Regions from separate parts of the Sporolactobacillus caesalpiniae genome, predicted to be linked through region 1. Evidence: riboswitches for the same ligand, from Rfam matches in the RefSeq annotation. Region 1 holds a riboswitch; each other region holds the start of a gene.

Region 1 (4,757 bases):
GAAAAACTGGTAGGTTTCCTTAACCAGTGCAATGCTGAGGACAACTGCAAGTGCGATCAGTACACTATTCAATGTCCATTGCAGTACCGTTATAATGATCCGGTCAATCTTATTCCGTTCCAGTGGAATCACATCCTTTTTCAATGAATGCCTCATAGAAAAATTTTTCTTATCTTTAAATAATATACCGTTACCTGGATCAATGGAATCAAAAGCACAACGAGAATCGGATAGATAGGAAACAATTCTACAAATAACGGATAGAAGCACATGGCACCGGCACATACCGGTGCAGCTGCCCATATGGTCAGAAAAGCTGCATGCGACGCATTAGCCGTGATGGCCCGTTCACGCTCGTCATCTGATGGAGCAACAAGCGGATAGATCCAGAATGATGATTTGTTCTTTCGTTTATTCCACAAATGATCCATTCCTTCAATGATTCCTAAAATAAGAATAGGAAGAAACCAGATCAATTTTATTTCTATTGAAAAGTTGTCCGTATCACTGTAAATCAAATCGGCTAAACCATTGGTCAATTGAATCAATGGAACCATGGCAAGCGCAAATGAACTAATTGTACAGAGTGACATAATTAGTGAAAACCAAAAGCGCTTCATTGTTCACTCGCTCCTTTCTCTAATATAAAAACGTCCTCCATAGGCAGCTGAAACACATCGCAAAGTTGCAAACCAAGCAGCAGTGACGGGACATAGTCACCTTTTTCAATAGATGCAATCGTTTGCCGTGTCACGCCAACCTTCTCACCCAATTGCGCCTGCGTCCAATCATGACGCGCGCGCAGCTCCTTGACACGATTCGATATAAACACCATTTTCAGCTCATTTCAATGTATAGTAAACCAAACATAATGTTAACCCTAATTAACATTATAGATGTAAAAAAAGCGGCGGTCAAACAGTTCCAAATTGAAACGTTCGCGCCGTCCGCTTTTTAACTTTTCTTCAGTTTTCTGGCAATCACATTACCCAGCGACTGGATGATTTGGACAATAACAATCAGAATAATAATGACTGCGTACATGACATCAGGCTGGAAGCGTACATAGCCGAATTGATAGGCCAAGTCGCCAAGCCCGCCGGCACCGACAAATCCGGCCATCGCCGTCTCGCCGATCAATCCGATAATGGCAATTGTCAGTCCAAGTATAATTGATGATCGAGCTTCGCGAATGATCACATGCCAAATGATTTTCGGAGTTGAAATCCCCATCGATTGGTACGCCTCAATCACGCCCTTGCTCACCTCAAGCATCGCCGTTTCAAGCAGGCGCGCAATAAATGGCGCACAGGCGATCACTAATGGGACAATAACCCCTCGCACTCCGATCGTCGTATGGGCAATGAACTTTGTGAACGGAAGCAAAAAGAATAACAAGATAATGAATGGTATCGACCGAATGATATTAATTAATGAGTTGACAATCGTATAAACGACGATATTTTCCCATTGACCTTGTTTCCTCGTCAAAACAAGCAGAATACCTAATGGAAGGCCGATAAGTATGGAAAATGCGAGCGAAATAAGCGTCATTTGTGTTGTTTGAATGAAGCCTTCCCAGATCGCGTCGCCCCATTGATTCAGAAAATCTGCCATCAGCCCTTCACCTCATCCACGAGAATATTCTGTTCATGCAAAAATTGTATGGCCGTTTCAACCTTATTCTGATCCCCTTTAATATGGACCAGCAGATTACCGACCGATTGATCTTTCAGTTGGTCGATTCCGCCCGCAATAATACTTGGCAGAACGTCGAACTGTTTCGCCAACGTGGCCAGCACCGGATCTTTCGATGACTCACCGAGGAATGTCAGCTTGACCAGCTTTCCCGACTTCAGCAACTCACTTTTCAGTGATGCTGGAATTAGGAATTTGGCTTCATTGCTGATAAACTGCTTTGTCATCGCTTCCTTTGGTCGAGTGAATACATCGACAACTGAGCCCTGTTCAACAATCCGGCCATTCTCCATAACCGCCACCCGGTCGCAAATACGCTGAATAACATTCAATTCATGAGTAATCAGGAAAACGGTAATACCAAGCTCTTTATTCACTTTCAGCAAAAGTTCAAGGATCGCATCGGTCGTATTCGGATCGAGCGCACTTGTCGCTTCGTCACTGAGCAGTACTTCCGGTTCATGAGCGAGCGCACGAGCTATCGCCACCCGTTGCTTCTGGCCGCCGGATAACTGGCTTGGAAAAGCACTTCGACGATCCGACAGACCGACGATTTCCAAATATTTATCAGTGCGGGCCTTGATCTCTTCCTTCGGTACGCCTTCCAGTCTCAGAGGCGTTGCAACATTTTCATAGACATTCGCCGTTTCAAGCAAATTGTAGCCTTGAAAAATCATGCCGATCTTTCGTCTTAATTGCCGCAAACCTTTTTTATTCAGTCCCAAAACATCCTGATCATCGACAAACACCTGCCCGCCGGTTGGTCGTTCAAGCAGGTTCACACAACGAATCAGCGTGCTTTTTCCGGCGCCGCTGAATCCAATCACACCGAAAATTTCACCTTTATTCACCTCTAGGGAGACGTCCTTCAAGGCTTCAATCTTGTTTTTTCCAACCCGAAACGTCTTTGACACATGCTGCAATTTAATCAAGAAGCTGCCTCCTTACCAAGCAGGAACTACAGAACCGCCGAATTTCTTCTTAATGAAATCTTTAACTTCTTTTGAGTGGTAATACTTTTTCAGCTGCTTTACAACTTTGTCGTTCTTATTATCGGTACGAACAACGAAATAGTTTGGATATGGGTTGTTTACTAACGGTTCATGGTAGATTGAGTCGTTCAGAACGGTAAGTCCGGCACCCATTGCAAAGTTCGTGTTGATTGCTGAGGCAGTAACTTCGCCAAGCTGAGCCGGAAGTTGAGCCGCATCCATTTCAATGATCTTCAGATTCTTCGGGTTGCTGACAACATCTCGTTTCGTTGCTGTCACGTTAGAACCTTTTTTCAGTTTGATTACACCCGCTTTTTCAAACAATTGCAAACCGCGAAGTTCGTTTGCCGGATCATTCGGAACTGCGATTTTATCGCCCTTCTTCAGATCTTTAATGTCCTTAATGCTCTTGGAGTAGATCCCCATTGGGAAAGCGACCGTCTTAAATACGTCGGTAATTTTGTAATCTTTATTTTCAATCTGATTCTTAAGGAATGGAAGTGTTTGATAGCTGTTCGCATCCAATTCTTTTTCATTCAGAGCGATGTTGGGTTGATTGTAGTCATTAAAAACCTTCAAGTGAATCGTCAAACCATCTTTTTTAGCCAGCTTCACCACTTGCTCCATAACCTGTTGATGAGGTCCGCCCGTCACGCCGACCGTAATTTCTTTTTCACTCAATTCTTTTGAAGAACCGTTGCCGCAAGCAGCTAACACAAAAATTAGAGAAAATGCCACTAATGCTGATAAAATTGCAGTAACCTTTTTCAATCTGTTTTCCTCCTGTTTGTCACTAGGACTACTATGAATTCTAACCGCAGATTCTTCAAAACATCCTGTTTCCTTCTCCTGAGAAGTTAGAAATATAAAGAGCTTCTCCCGATAAGAGAGAAGCTCGATTTGTCCGTATCTTCTCTTATCTCTCAGGACCCAAACGGGTTCTGCAGGAATTGGCACCTAAATTTTCATTTGGTTGCCGGGTTTCATCGGGCCAGTCCCTCCGCCACTCTGGATAAGAAGTATTCAATTGGTTAGTAAATTGATTGTACATCGAAACGATTAATGTGTCAAAAGTTTGTCATCACATTTGAGAGAATTCCGATATTCATAGACCGTATCTCGTTAGTTAATTGGTTCGGTTGTCGCATAGCCTTGCGGATGGCTGCTGTGCCATTTCCAAGCGTCCGCAAGAATTTCAGGAATATTTGTATGTTGCGGATTCCATCCGAGCACACGTTTCGCTTTTTCTGGTGAAGCAATCAAGGTACTTGGATCTCCAGCCCGTCTCGGAGCAAGTTCTGCAGGAATCGCTTTACCCGTCACTTTGCGCGCGGCCTCAATGATTTCTTTAACGGAGAAGCCTTCGCTTGAGCCGAGGTTGAAAACGTCACTCTTACCGCCATCAAAAAGATATCGAAGTGCCAGACGATGCGCAGCAATCAAATCCTCAATATGCACATAGTCGCGCACGCAGGTTCCGTCCTTCGTGGCGTAATCATCACCGAAAATTGAGATATGATCACGTTCACCGGCTGCAACTTGAAGCACAATTGGAATTAGGTGTGTTTCCGGATGATGATCTTCACCGATCACACCGGATTTGCTAGCACCGGCAACGTTGAAATAGCGGAGTGCGACAAAACGCATACCATATGCGCGATCGCACCATTTCATCATTTTTTCCATAGTCAGCTTGGTCTCGCCGTATGGATTCGTCGGTTGGGTCGTCATTTCTTCTGTAATCGGCACCACTTCCGGCTCACCGTAAGTCGCCGCCGTTGACGAAAACACAATATGTTTTACATTATTTTCTTGCATGACTTCAAGCAATACCTGCATTCCATATACATTATTATTGAAATACATCAACGGTTTCTCAACTGATTCGCCAACCAGTGAATTCGCCGCAAAATGAATGACACCTTTAATGACTTCTTTTTTAAAAACAGTGTCTAAAAATGCTTTGTCACGAATATCGCCCTTATAAAATTTCGCTTTAGGATGCAGTGCTTCCTTGTGACCCGTTTGCAGATTATCGACAACCACAACATCTTCCCCGGCATCAAT
Region 2 (4,757 bases), on a different contig from region 1:
GTTCAAGCAAAGAAAAGGCAAAAATTAATGATATCAATTCGACGATTGATAAGCGTTGTTCCGGCTATAAAAGACGAATCGAAGCTTTACAAACAGCTCCTGAACAAATCCCTGGGATGGTTAAACGGGCCTTGTTGAACGGAATTGATGCATCCTATGTTCTGATGGACAGCTGGTTTACCCAACAACCTTTGATCAAGGCTTTGACCGATCAAGGTATCGATGTTATTGGTATGGTGAAACCAACGAATCAGCGCTATCGAGTAGGCTCTCAATGGGTTGGATTAAGAACGCTGTATCGACTGTCGAAGCCCGTAACCAGTCACAAAGAAATTTTACGTTCTATTCGTACCACAATGGCTAATGGAGTCCCGGTCAAAGTTGTGTTCGTTCAAAACCGCAATAAACAAAGTGAATGGCTAGCCATCTTAAGTACTGACTGCACACTTACAGAACAGGAAATCATTCGTACGTACGGCATGAGATGGGACATTGAATTATTTTTTAAAGCAACGAAGTCATTTCTTAAGCTTCAAAAAGAGTTCCAGGGCAGATCGTACGATCTGCTGATTAGCCACACAACCATTGTCTTTACAAGGTTTATTCTCCTGTCTTGGCAAAACCGTTGCAGTACAGATAATCGAACCCTTGGTGGTATGTTTTATGAACTCTGTGACGAAATGAATGAACTGGATTGGGCTGTAGCACTGACGCAGCTCATGGATATTCTTCATGACGCCCTAACAAAAACAAAAAAATCAATCAAAAGATGGGTTACTTGTCAACTGACACAATGGATTGAGAGCTTACCCAACTATATCAAGGTTTATCTGCCCAAATTAGGGTGCGAAAGTTGAGTTATATCATTTATTCGATTTCAAGAATTCGCAGCGATGTGCCTTCATTATGGCCAAAAGCACAAAATGGACGAATCGCTTAATCAAAATGTGTTTTATTGTGCGCTTGATTAGTCAAAAAATCCCGCAATAATAGATTATCACGCCCCAATGATCGAGCCGCTGCAATCGCTTGCCGAGGCCGCTCATCATGAGGACGTTCCTGTTCAAAATACCGGATGACGTGATCGGAGCAAACAGCCGCCCATAATGCTGCTGTCTGTTGTTTTACCAATTTTAGCTTTGCATCAATTTCTTTTTTACGCTCTGTGTCCACAAATTTCATCGACAAATCCGCTCCTTTTCCTTAAACAAACATTTATATGCATCTTATGTTCCCTTTTTTACCTGCTCATAGTTCTTAACGAGATACATATAGAGTACCCTACCGTTCAGCGAAAATAGTCAAAAAATAAAACGCCCACTTTAATCTTGTGGACGTTTTTATAGTTGTAGGCACTCAAGAAGACAAAATATTTTATAGGTTCTCCATTTACCTGTTTCTCGGAACCTGATGTGCTTTATACTATTCTTCCTGTTATCTCTGTAAAACAATCTCTGAAAGTTGGTGTTTGCTAAGGAATTGATCTAGAATTTCATTAAATCGATCCGCATATTCCCAAAATAACAGATGATTGCCAAACGAATGCACGTCACTATTTGGAAATTCTTTTTGTATATAAGGCGTAGCGGCATCTGAGCGCGCGGATGAAGTAAATGTTAACGAGGGCACTGCTTCATCAATCGTTTTTGCTGCTGCTTTTTTGTCTGTAAGCCAGCCGTCAACATAGAGCGCATCGGCAATTTGATGCGGAATGCGCAAGCTTGGCGCTGTAAATCGGCTCTTTTCTTCATCAGTAATCGCGTGATCGAATAGGAGATTTTCAGCAAATGAATCAATAAACTGACGATAATGTTCGGCAGAATCCAGAGAATGGTTGTGGACGGCGATGAGGTCTTCAAGTGTCCCGGCTACCCACTCATCAGAATCCGAGCTAAGGGTCCGCGGGGATACATCAATGGTGACAGAAGCCGAAATGTTTTGAGTTCCAAAATGTTCCACATAAGACCATAAGGTTAAACCACCAAACGACCAACCGGCCAACACGACATTTTTTAAATCAAGGTGATCGATCAATTTTCCAAGATCCGCTCCCTGCACATCGTACGTATTTCTGTTTACACTGATCGTTGATTTTCCATGATTTCGTGGATCTACCGCAATCACGCGATAACGCGTGGAGAAGTAAGCAATCTGTTTTTCAAATACATCAATACTGAATGTCCAACCCGGAATAAAAATGAGCGGCCGTCCACTCCCTTCATCACGATAGTGCAACTCAATACCTGGCTCTACTTCAAAATAGTGTTCTGCCATGTTCATTCACCCTTTTTCGTTTTTTAATCACCCTTAATTTTTCTCGGACTAGCTCAGATGACTATTTATCCATTTATTGAGGCAAATAAAAAAGAGATTTCCCGTGTTCAGAAAACCTCTTTACAGGTTCTGTTTATCTGCCGGGATTACCGCTGGATTTAGCACAGTACCTCTTTGCAAGGTCCGCTGCTGAGGGATCATCAGGCCAGATCCTTTACCCTCTCTGGATAAACAAACATATAACCAAGTATTTAGGTGTGATTTATTGTATTATAGCACTATTCCCACCTGTGTCAATAAGAAAAACGGGGCAAACCTGGTCTTTACTTCCACAGGATACGGTGACTTTCACTAAATGCGGTTTTGAATCATCAAGCTTGTCTTGATCAAACAGTTCTAGTTCATGAATCATTTTGATCCTTGATTAAGTAACGTGGACGGAATAAAAAAAGCGGAGTTTTTCCGGTTATATGCATCATGACGCTTGTTTCACAGGTAAATAAGGGTAATTTTTCCGGTTAAGCACAGAAAAATCCTCCATTTTCACGTTTTTCGATTCGATAAGCGGAATTTCTCCGTCTATTTAAGCAATTTTTTCATTAATTTTCTAATTAAGCGGAATTTTTCCGTTTATTTATCAGATTTAACGCTTAACCTGATCGCCCAACCGATAAGTTCGGATGGGGAATCAGCCTCTTATGACGCTTATCGTCGTACCAGTGGGACAAAATCATAAGATTTTTTACTTGTAAGAAAAATTGAGCGAAAGCGCCTGGTCCTCTGCTGTCAATCTGTATGGAGCTTTGATCCGTTAACCTTGTGACTTGAACGAGCGTCGCTTCAGCTGCTCGCTTGCCGCGGCGATCTGGGAGCCTCCTCAAACAGACGCATGCCAGCGGTGTCTCCCCTGGCGCACGATTCTTTCTTTCGTTCCGCATCTCATCAAATGAACGCACACAAAATGAGGGATAGCGTCAATGCTATCCCTCCTGCCATTGCCTATTCGATTCAAATGACCCACATTAACGATAGTTGTTATGCGTCGGTTGAAACACGTCCTCGTCTGAATTCAGTACCAGCGAGAAATGGTCGTCATTGTCGTAACCGTTCAGCACTCGATTGTGATGTTGGATAATCTGCGCCGCAGATAATATCGGAGTATCCGCAGTCGAGTGGGCATCACCGACCAGTGTGACATCAAAGCCGTTGACCGTAGCCATTCGAACGGCGGTATCAATACAATATTCGGTCTTACATCCTACAATAACAAGATGTTCACTACCATGCTCCTGAAGGAATTTTAATAAAGGTGTGTGATAAAAAGAACTTGTTGCGCTTTTATTAAAAATCTCAGCATCATCCGGTATATGAATTGCCGGGTGAACCTGGAATCCTTCTCCTTCACCGCCGGATACACTGGTGTCGCGGACAAAGACTATGGGAATATTCGATCCCACAGCTTTTTCGATTACAAGATTGATTTTCCGAAACAACTCTTCTTTATTATATACGCCGGGCTCCTGTGAATCACCCTCAATCAGCGTCAGTTGCGAGTCAATAACAAGTAAAGCCTGGTTCATCAGCAGCACTCCTTTACCGTTTGCACTAGTCGCCAAGTTTGTCTCTAATCAGACGCCTCATTAACTAGTACTAATTCAATTGTTTGATATATTCGTAGTAGCCAAGTTTATGAAAAGTGTACCAATCATCTGCTTCAGCTTCATCCTTCATGCCCAGCGCCACTAAAACTTCTTTTGAAAATTCTAAAGCGGCAGTTCCATTAGCGGTGATTCTATTAGCACTACGGACAGCTTGTTGATCTATATACTCTTTTTCGCCGCTATAATTTTCCCCTGCCGCTTTCTTCAATTTCTCCAGCTGATTGCTTGTATGCTTACCTTCATTGAGAAATCCGTGCATTCCCAAAAATACCGTGGCGTCACAAATAGCGCCTAAGACAACGTTCTTTTCTAATGCCCTTTTTATGAGCGGTATGATCTTTTTACTGGATTCCTTTCGCCACGAGTTACCACCAATGAGAATTAATCCATAGAACTGATCATCCACCGAATCGATGTCATAGTCCGGAATAACGGTGAATCCTCCGATCGAATGAACCGGCTCCTTTGTTAAAGATACTGTCTTAACACAATAATCGTTTGTTCCTGCTCCTGAGCCTCTCATAATTTCGGAGGCAAGGTAGGCACCTTCCCAGTCAGCGTATTCTTCCAAAAGTACAAATAATATCTCCTTTGCAGTCACCTCTGCTCATCCTTTCTTGCTCGTGTTACTTACGCAAAGTAAGTTGCATAGGCATTCTCGTTTTCATTTATAAAAGTATAACAGATTTGTATTGAAGCTGATCAACACTTATCGAGATCAATGTAAATTTTGCCCCGACCGGCGGATTTAGCGCGCTTCTCACGATAGAGGCGGTTCAATAAACGGCTGACGGTTTCCGGTGTGACACCAATATATCCCGC
Region 3 (4,757 bases), on a different contig from region 1:
AATTATTGAATCCTACCAGCCTTTCATTAAAAAGGTTGTTTCTAAAGTATGCAATCGTTTTATCGATCAGACAATGGATGAATTCAGTGTCGGTTTAGTCGCTTTCAACGAAGCGATTAACCAATACCAAAAGGGACAGGGAAGCAAGTTCCTGACTTTTGCGGACATGGTCATTCGCCGAAGAATCATTGACTTTATTCGTAAAGAATCGCGTCAGATGCGCCACATCTATTTGGATCAGACGAAACCTTCTGGTGAGAACACCATGGAAGAAAGTTTCATCGAGCAGCAGGCGGCCATTGATCATTTTGAGGAACAGCGCCGGATTAATGAGCGCATGGAACAAATAGAGAGCTATCAGTTGCTTCTCTTGGAATACGGCATAACCTTTGATGTTCTCAGCAAGCACTGTCCAAAGCACGCGGACGCGCGTGAGAACGCAAAAGTATCAGCAAAACGTTTAGTTGAACGTAAGGAATTAGTGAGCTATTTAAAGAAAAAAAAGCAGTTGCCGATAAAAGATTTGTTACAATTTGTGTCGTGTAGCCGCAAAACGATCGAAAGGAATCGAAAGTATATAATAGCATTGTCGCTGATCTACATCGGCGGATTCAGTGCACTAAAGTCATATATTGAACCGGAATTAGAAACGGTTTAATGACAGAGAAAGGGAGGGGAGAAAACTGATTAATCAGGGTGTACTCGTGTCCAAAAAGGGGCGGCGCGCGATCATTCTGACCAACGAAGGCGACTTTAAGTCGGTCAGGCTCAGACGTACGGCGAATCTCTCCATTGGACAGACGGTATTTTCAGAACACCTTGCCCAATTTTATCTTCTTCCCAGATCGTTTCTGACACCAATCATTGCACTGGGGTTTTCGGTCCTTTGCTTTATTCCGTTATCGAATAGCACATACGCGCCTTCTGGTCCTGTTGCTGCTTACGTTTATATTGATTTAAAAGCGAGTATAGAGGCGAGCGTTGATCGTAATATGCATGTAATTTCTGTTCAACCGCTAAACAATGAGGCTAAACAGATTATCAGTGAGACATCTGTTTTTCAAAATATGACCTTCTCAGACCTCAGCTCTGCGTTGCTTTCGAAGCTTGGAGATGAGCGGATTACGGATAAACGCTCACTTTGCCTGATTACAACTGTACTTACTGACCAAATCAGTCGTAAGCAACAAACCGAATTTACCCAGGGGTTGATCGCTGCCTTCAACAGTGGAGCCAAACAGCTGCTTCAGGTGAACGGCAGCGGTGTTGAATGGTTGCGTACATCGGTTGAACGAAAGAGGGCTGCCGAAATGCGCGGGCTGTCTGCGGGAAAATATCTGCTCTATTTGCGGGCTAATGCATACGGAAAAACGCTCTCTCTTGAAGATGCGAGACGGCTCTCCGCGGAGAAAATGCTAGAAGTATCGGAATCCGTTTCTTTGCCATGGAACGCTTTATTAAAAGAATCAGCAGGTCAAATGAAATCTCAGTTTCATAGTGACCAGGCGTCGTTCAATGGGAGACAGGCTCAACCGCTATTTCGAGATCCATTTCAAAGCGTTGAACCGATACAGAGTAGACGAGACAGCAGTTATCATTATTGGAACAGCCGCGTGGCAGGCTATGCATGAGACCGGATTAAAAGATCCAAGCAGACGGAGATCTGTTTGGATCTTTTTTAGCAAGTAAAGAAAGTTTATCGTTTTGCCTTGCCGGTACGACGATAAGGTCATAAGATTCGGATGGACGATTAGGTAAGCCGCCCAATCTAAGAAATAAACGGAATAATTCCGCTTACTTAGAAAATGAATGAAAAAATAGCTTAAATAGACGGAAAAATTCCGCTTATCGGATCGAAAAACGTGAAAATAGAGGGTTTTTCCGTACATAAGCGGAAAAATTACCCTTATTTACCTGTAAAACAAGCACCATGATGCAAATAGCCGGAAAATCTCCGCTTATTTTATTCCGGCCGCGATATCGAATTAAGGACCCAAATGATTTATTAGAAAACTTGGCTTTGCCAAGCCTCTGGCGAAGGCGAAGACTTAGTTTGCATGTTTTGAAAACCCTAGGCTATGCCTAGGGTTCCGGAGAGCTTCAAGCGATGTATCAAAAAAAGCCTCACCTCGTGTTAAGATAAATTTCGGTTCGCCAACCAAATTTATCAGCCAAAGGGAGACTTTTTAATGCCATCTGATGTAAATAGTTTAGCACATACAAAATGGAATTGTAAGTATCATATAGTTTTTGCACCAAAGTACCGAAGACAAATTATCTATGGAAAGCTTAAAAAAGATATAGGCATGATTTTAAGACAGTTAAGTGAGCGAAAAGGTGTAGAAATTATCGAAGCCCAAGCCTGTAAAGATCACATACACATGATGGTCAGTATACCGCCGAAGATAAGCGTTGCAGCTTTTATCGGCTATCTCAAAGGAAAAAGCAGTTTAATGATCTTTGATCGACATGCGAACTTGAAATACCGATATGGAAATCGAAAATTTTGGTGCAGGGGATACTATGTGGATACAGTAGGAAGAAATAAGAAAGTGATTGCAGAATACATTCGCAACCAGATACAAGAGGATGTAGTCGCAGAGCAATTAAGCATGTTTGAACATATTGATCCGTTTACTGGAGAAGAGGTCAAACGCAAAAAAAAGAAAAAATAGAAGTCCCCCTTTTAGGGGTGCCGGGGAAGTAGTGCGGTTGGCGGACGCCTCGGTGCCCTTTTAAGGGCTGGCCAGTAACAAAGGCTTTCAGCCGCAGAGCAAACCACCCGTTCACACGGGTGGTTTTGATTGCGACGGCCATGGACGGCCTAGTGTCCGATGAGCCGCAGGACGCGGCGTTTTTTCGGACCGCTTACACTCGTTTCCTTTAAATGTTTTCTTATACTTTCCTACCAGTGTGAACTAGAACTGTTTGTTCAAGACAAGCTTGATGATTCAAAACCGCATTTAGCGAAAGCCACCGCATCATGCGGAAGTAAGGACCGGGCTGTGCCCGGTTTTTCATACACAAAAAAAGGTTTGACATTGTTGTCATAGGATGGTAAGTTATTATCACTCAATCGAATAGAAGAAACTCTTATCCAGAGTGGCGGAGGGACTGGCCCGATGATGCCCGGCAACCTGATTGTAGTCGTTACAATCAAGGTGCTAATTCCTTCAGAAACGTATGTTTCTTACAGATGAGAGAGGTGAATCCCTCCTCTCTCAAGGTGGGCTTTTTTATTGAGTAAAATTAAGAATGAGGAGGATGAGTGTAAAAAACTTAAAAGAGAACATTAATCCGATTAGAAATATCGGAAAAAATGATTATCGCTTCTCGGATTTTTTTGAAAGTGGTGACAGATTTGATTCAATTAAGCAATATCAAGAAAACGTTCCAAACAGAACATGGTGCAGTCCATGCACTGTCCGATGTTAACCTTGAAATTAAAGAGGGGGAAATATTCGGTATTATCGGCTACAGCGGTGCTGGAAAGAGTACGTTGATACGACTAATCAACCTGCTGGAAAAACCGACATCGGGAACGATCATGATCGAGGGAAGACATCTGACTGACTTTAACGAGCGTCAGCTGCGTGAAGAGCGGAGAACGATCGGTATGATTTTCCAACACTTTAATTTACTGTGGTCGAGAACGGTGGCTCAGAATATTGCGTTTCCCTTAGAATTAACAAAAATGAAGAAGAAACAAAGGGATGAACGTATTGCCGAGCTTATTCAAATGGTTGGGCTCGAAGGAAAGGAATCCGCGTACCCGGCTGAACTAAGCGGGGGTCAAAAACAAAGGGTCGGTATTGCCCGCGCGTTAGCCAATAATCCAAAGGTTCTTCTCTGTGATGAGGCGACCTCGGCACTAGATCCTAAAACGACAGATTCAATTCTCTCACTTCTGTCGAAGATCAACAAGACACTCGGTCTCACCATCATCTTGATCACTCATGAAATGGCTGTGATACGAAAAATTTGTGATCGAGTTGCCGTGCTTGATAAAGGGAGAATTGTTGAGGAAGGAAGCGTCGATGATGTATTCGCGCAGCCACTACAAACCATTACTCAAGAATTTGTCGGTATTCATCAGAACCCGGAACGCGCTGATTCTTCTGAGAAAATCATTCTCTCACTCTCTGCTGCGAAGAAATCACTTCTGCAGAAAAAACTATCACAGTTGCTTGGCAATAAATTTCTTTCAGTTAACGTACTCGGCCGGCAGTCCGAGCAGGAGAGTCAAGCAGATAAGACGCTCGTTTCGATTCAAGGATCGTCCGAGACGATTCGCTCGGTCGTTAATGATCTTCGCTCGGACCGCGTAACAATCGAGGTGTTCGAGAGCAAATGAGTGAATGGATACAAAATGTTGATTGGCCAAGTATGTGGCTGTCAACCGGTCAAACCCTTTATATGACGATTATTTCCGGATTTTTCACCTTTTTTCTTGGGATTATCTTGGGACTGTTGCTTTATTTAACAGCGAAAGACGGACTGCTCGAAAACGCTACGGTTTATGGTCTGATCGCGGCTTTCGTCAATGTCTTTCGTTCCATTCCATTCATTATCTTAATCATCCTACTAATCCCGCTTACGATGATCATTATCGGGACCATGATCGGAGCGAGTGCGGCATTGCCATCAATTATTATTGGCGCAGCACCGTTTTATGCGAGGCTGGTTGAGATCGGATTAAGAGAAGTGGACAAGGGAGTGATTGAAGCAGCTCAAGCAATGGGCGCAACGAAGTGGCA
Region 4 (4,757 bases), on a different contig from region 1:
CAATCCCATGCTCATTCATCTGACGGGCAACCGCTTGTGATACAAGAAAAGTTCCTTTAGCGTTGACATCCATAACGCGGTCCCAATCTTCTTCCTTAATGTCCACAGCATAATCCATCGTCGAGATGCCCGCGCTGTTCACGACAACATTTATTGGTCCCCCCAGAAGATCGGCAGCTGTCTTCACCGCTTGGTTGACATCCTTCTTATCCGTCACATCCAATTTGAGATGCACCAAACGACCGGATTTTCGTTCCGCTTTTTGTTCAAAAGCGACATCAGCGACAGCCACCGCGGCACCGGCTTCGAGAAAGAGGTCGGCAATCCCCTTGCCGATCCCAGAACCGCCTCCGGTAACGAATACATTTTGACCTGTTAAATCTATCTTTATCATCCTACACTCTCAATCTCCCAACCTATTAAAATAAGTGCAACGCGTCAATTCGTCTGACCGCCTCCACCAGCACGTCTTCACTGTGTACGAGACTGATCCTTATAAAGTCGTTGCCATTATTCCCGAATCCAATCCCCGGAGCCGTCACAATGTGTGCTTCGCGAAACAACATATCCGAGAAAGACTGACTGTTGTATCCTGCAGGTACCTTTAGCCAGGCAAAAAATGTGCCCGGCGGAGAAGCAACATTCCAACCGATTCGACTTAACCCACCGATGAGCACATCACGCCTCCGTTGATAGATGTGAACCAGCTCGCGTGCACACTCTTGCGATGATTGCAGCGCGCATGCCGCGGCATCTTGAACCGCACCGAACACCGTGCTGCAGGCATGCATTTGGAAGTGATTCAATGCCTTTATAACTGAAGCATTGCCCACAGCAAACCCGAACCGCCAGCCTGCCATATTATATGTTTTCGATAGAGTATATACTTCGACCGCAACGCTCTTTGCTTGTTCAATTTGGAGCAGACTCAGCGGCTTATTATGATCAAATCCAAGTGAAGCATAGGCAAAGTCATTAACAACCGGAATGCGATGTGTCCGGGCAAAATCAATCGTTTTTCGAAAGAAATCCTTCGTTGCCAGCGCACCGGTCGGATTGTTCGGATAATTGAGCATAAGGAGCCGCGCGTTTTGCAGCACATCGTCCGGAATGCTTCGATAATCAGGAAGATATCGATTTGACTCCTCAAGCGGCATAGCATAGGTTCTTGCCTGCGAGAGCATGGCCGAAGAATAATAGATCGGATAACAAGGATCCGTAATCAGCATGTAATCGTCCGGGTTAAGCAGCGCTTGCGGGATCCCGGTGATGCCGATATGCGCGCCATGGAAAACAGCGATCTCATTGACCGGATCCAATGTGACTCCATACTCCTTTTTATAAAAATCAGCAATTGCCACTCGTACCTTTTCTTTTCCGAGAAACGGGGGATAAGCATGATTTTCCGGCTGATCCACCGCCGACTTTAACGAAGCTACAATGTGTTCCGGAGTCGGCAGATCGGGATTCCCCTTGGATAAATTAATGAACGGTGCCCCTGTCTTTTCAATAGCAGCCAATTTATTATCCAACTGGTCAAAAAAATTAACAGGCAGCTTCCGAGCACGTTCGGAAGGCTTAAAATCAACCAAAACCGCACCTCCTCCGACGATCCATGATTAGCGTTCATCCCCTTTCTGAATACCAAAAACCAATGGTGCCAGCTGTTCCAGATGCCTGGCATCTACGGCATCAAAGTGATTCACTAATGGGCTGTCTAAATCCAAAACGCCAAAGAATCGATTACTGTCCGGTTCAAAAACAGGAACGACAATCTCTGATTTCGAACGCTGATCACACGCAATATGACCAGGAAACTGATGAACATCCGGGACAATTTCCGTCTTTTTCGTAAAAGCTACCTTACCGCACACGCCTTTCTGAAGAGGAATATGCATGCAAGCAACCCTGCCCTGAAACGGTCCAAGAATTAATTCATCATTCTTCCATCGGTAAAAGGTCGTTCCGTTTAGCCCGGGAACCTTTTCAAAAATAAGAGAGACCATATTACTCATGTTTGCAACCAAATCAAATTCCTGATCAAACAGGGCCCGCATTTGTTGTATTAAATCACGATACACTTTCTCCTTGTCCATGCCGATCGTCCCATCTGTCTCTAATTAATACCGATGAAAATACAGAATTATTTTTCTTGTTTATGAAACATTTCTTCATTTTTATTTATCCCATATGTAAACTAAGATTTAATGATCACATATTTTGCCTTTGAGTAAAAAATCTTCTCGTTGCACCACCTCTTAATCTTATTGAAGAATAAAAAAATTGTCCCCATGAGATAAGGAGACAATTTTATTAAACTCGCAATGAATTGAGTCAATTGGTCTCTTATCTTTCAGAATAGATCTGCAGGAATTAACACCATGCGTTCACGCGCTGGTTGTTGGGTTTCATTGGGCCGGTCCCTCCACCACTCTTGATAAGAAGCTGACTATTTAATTATCAAAGTAATTGTATGAGGATTATTGTATATTAAATAAATCCCAACTGCAACATTTTTTATCACTTAAATTTCTTCCCTTCCATACAGAAGCATCCTACGAAAAGGAACTCGCACTACGATTGATATCAAGAAATATATAGGTTTAGACGTCTCTATGGCAAAAATAGCGGATGCGGTTGTCGAAGAAGGAAGAAGTACATCGTGATGATTCATTATCAAACAGAAGCGATTCGTAAACAAATGAGCCGATTAGGAAATCCGAGTCAGTTGTGTGTCTGCTACGGGACTGGATACACCGGATATGATCTTTATCGTTTATGTGCATAATCAACCCGCACCAACTTTCCGATGCGGGCTGATCTTTATTATAGCGCTTTCAATTTTCGTAGAATCTATGCATCAGTTAAACACAATCCCACCGTCAACGAGCACGGACTGGCCGGTGATGTAGTTGGAATCACTCGAAGCCAGGAACGAAACGAAATTAGCAATGTCTTCGGGTTCTTCAGGTCGTCCCAGTGAGATGCTCTCGATCGCCTTCTTGAACGCTTCACCTTTTTTGGTCCCTTGATAGTTCGTCATGACATCGTCAATACGGTCCCACATGCCGGTGCCGACGATTCCCGGACAATAGGCATTGACCGTAATATGATCTTTGGCAAGTTCCTTTGCTGCAGCCTGAGTAAAGCCGCGCACGGCAAATTTGGTTGCTGAGTAGAGCCCCATCATCGGGAAGCTCTGATGTCCGGCAATACTGCAAGCGTTAATAATCTTTCCGCCGTTCTCCTGATTTTTCATTTGATCGGCCGCTGCTTGCATCCCGTACACCGTGCCGTATACATTCACCTTAAACAGAAGGTCCAAATTTTGCTCCTTTAAGTCCATCACCGGACCGACATGCGCAACCCCGGCGTTATTAACAAAAACGTCAACGCTTCCAAATGTATCAACCGCCTTACGGACGAGTGCCTTCTGATCTTCAGGCTTTGTTACATCACTAATAGATCCCGCCGCCTGGTAGCCGGCATCTTCGAATTCTTTGATCGTGCTCGTCAATACCTTTTCATTCACATCGCTCAGAACAACTGCGAATCCATCCTTTGCCAAACGTGCTGCAATACCCTTTCCAATTCCTTGTCCTGCTCCTGTAATGACTGCTGTACCCTTTGTCATAATCGCAAAACCTCCCATATGGAACCTGGAGTCCTATATCGCAACAGAGCGGTACTTTCCCCTGGATTCATTATATTTTTGCAGAGCAAAAAATAGTCCAACCTATTCTCGTTTTCTGCAAAATTACTCACAGTTCCCATTTTAGAATGCGCTTTCATTTTTGTAAAAATATCTGCTTATCCACTTTTAAACTGTGGTTTCAATTATTCAGACGTTTTTCTTTGAATACTGTCTCTGCATCTCATGAATACATGTCCCGTAACAGTTCCAACATATGGCGAACTTGAGATGTCCGCGGACGGCACAAACAGGTAATAGATGAATAGCCGCATTGCTTATACGCCATGTAGTCCGCATAGTTATCGACAAGCCAGTAACCGTTTGGATTCTCTTTCCGCTCAACCCAAACGGCATGTTCAAGTGGAGAGGATAACTGAACCCGTCGAACCATTTCAGACAGCCGCTCTTCCGAAATAAACTCAAAATAGAGCGGATCAATCGTTTCAATGGGTACTTGAACAACAGAAAAACGAATCATATACGTCAGCCTCCAAATGCATGCTATAAAAATTTATGTGACTACCTAGTTGTCCCATGCATGAAAGGAGAAGACTCTGAAAACCGTCACATTTTTCTTTCATTCAAAACTATACCTCCTTGCAATTTTGACATAAAAAATCTGAACGAAAAAGACGTCAATTTTTGTTTAGGTAAACTGATCAGCAAGGTCGGCGTTTTTCTGCGCGAAGGTGTAAAAAAATAACCATCCCATAAGACCACAGGACGGTTTAATCAATAAAAGTATTTATTTCTCTGTCTTAAATGTTTGGACAATTTGGTTCAGTTCATCCGCGATAGCACTGAGTTCGGTTGCGCTTCTGGCTATTTCGCCAATAGACGCCGATTGTTCTTCGGTTGCTGCCGACACACCTTGTGTCTGCTCAGAAGTCTGCTCAGCAAAGGCTTCAATCGGGCGATACGCAGCCGTCGCTTGTTCCGTTGAATCAGCAATTTGACGGATGATCTTTGATATCTTCTCGATTTCTGCAATCGAATGATTCACGAATGCCTCAATGTCGCTAAACGATTGATCGCTTTCTTTAACTGCATCGATCCCTTTATC

The links. Region 1 has a riboswitch for S-adenosylmethionine ahead of ABWW58_RS07895 (MetQ/NlpA family ABC transporter substrate-binding protein). Riboswitches for the same ligand answer to the same signal wherever they lie in the genome.
Region 2: linked by a shared signal. The riboswitch ahead of ABWW58_RS11495 (alpha/beta fold hydrolase) and the one ahead of ABWW58_RS07895 (MetQ/NlpA family ABC transporter substrate-binding protein) in region 1 are both predicted to bind S-adenosylmethionine.
Region 3: linked by a shared signal. The riboswitch ahead of ABWW58_RS05465 (methionine ABC transporter ATP-binding protein) and the one ahead of ABWW58_RS07895 (MetQ/NlpA family ABC transporter substrate-binding protein) in region 1 are both predicted to bind S-adenosylmethionine.
Region 4: linked by a shared signal. The riboswitch ahead of msrC (free L-methionine (R)-S-oxide reductase MsrC) and the one ahead of ABWW58_RS07895 (MetQ/NlpA family ABC transporter substrate-binding protein) in region 1 are both predicted to bind S-adenosylmethionine.

What each region holds. Positions count from the first base shown of each region.
Region 1 is NZ_JBEVCB010000003.1:400,275-405,031, reverse strand. It holds gene psiE (phosphate-starvation-inducible protein PsiE) at 1-123, opposite strand, end outside; gene ABWW58_RS07915 (hypothetical protein) at 153-620, opposite strand; gene ABWW58_RS07910 (helix-turn-helix transcriptional regulator) at 617-832, opposite strand; gene ABWW58_RS07905 (methionine ABC transporter permease) at 955-1,617, opposite strand; gene ABWW58_RS07900 (methionine ABC transporter ATP-binding protein) at 1,617-2,630, opposite strand; gene ABWW58_RS07895 (MetQ/NlpA family ABC transporter substrate-binding protein) at 2,643-3,461, opposite strand; SAM riboswitch class I at 3,604-3,709, opposite strand; gene galE (UDP-glucose 4-epimerase GalE) at 3,813-4,757, opposite strand, start outside.
Region 2 is NZ_JBEVCB010000005.1:221,668-226,424, forward strand. It holds gene ABWW58_RS11485 (IS4 family transposase) at 1-857, shown strand, start outside; gene ABWW58_RS11490 (putative immunity protein) at 937-1,182, opposite strand; gene ABWW58_RS11495 (alpha/beta fold hydrolase) at 1,435-2,274, opposite strand; SAM riboswitch class I at 2,405-2,508, opposite strand; gene ABWW58_RS11500 (hypothetical protein) at 2,925-3,155, opposite strand; gene ABWW58_RS11505 (cysteine hydrolase family protein) at 3,297-3,854, opposite strand; gene ABWW58_RS11510 (type 1 glutamine amidotransferase family protein) at 3,925-4,536, opposite strand; gene ABWW58_RS11515 (Crp/Fnr family transcriptional regulator) at 4,638-4,757, opposite strand, start outside.
Region 3 is NZ_JBEVCB010000002.1:424,825-429,581, reverse strand. It holds gene sigI (RNA polymerase sigma-I factor) at 1-658, shown strand, start outside; gene ABWW58_RS05475 (anti-sigma factor domain-containing protein) at 684-1,631, shown strand; gene tnpA (IS200/IS605 family transposase) at 2,190-2,675, shown strand; SAM riboswitch class I at 3,091-3,203, shown strand; gene ABWW58_RS05465 (methionine ABC transporter ATP-binding protein) at 3,362-4,354, shown strand; gene ABWW58_RS05460 (methionine ABC transporter permease) at 4,351-4,757, shown strand, end outside.
Region 4 is NZ_JBEVCB010000007.1:220,950-225,706, forward strand. It holds gene ABWW58_RS15260 (SDR family NAD(P)-dependent oxidoreductase) at 1-394, opposite strand, end outside; gene ABWW58_RS15265 (aminotransferase class I/II-fold pyridoxal phosphate-dependent enzyme) at 420-1,592, opposite strand; gene msrC (free L-methionine (R)-S-oxide reductase MsrC) at 1,620-2,096, opposite strand; SAM riboswitch class I at 2,344-2,444, opposite strand; gene ABWW58_RS15275 (acetoin reductase) at 2,861-3,634, opposite strand; gene ABWW58_RS15280 (hypothetical protein) at 3,876-4,172, opposite strand; gene ABWW58_RS15285 (methyl-accepting chemotaxis protein) at 4,440-4,757, opposite strand, start outside.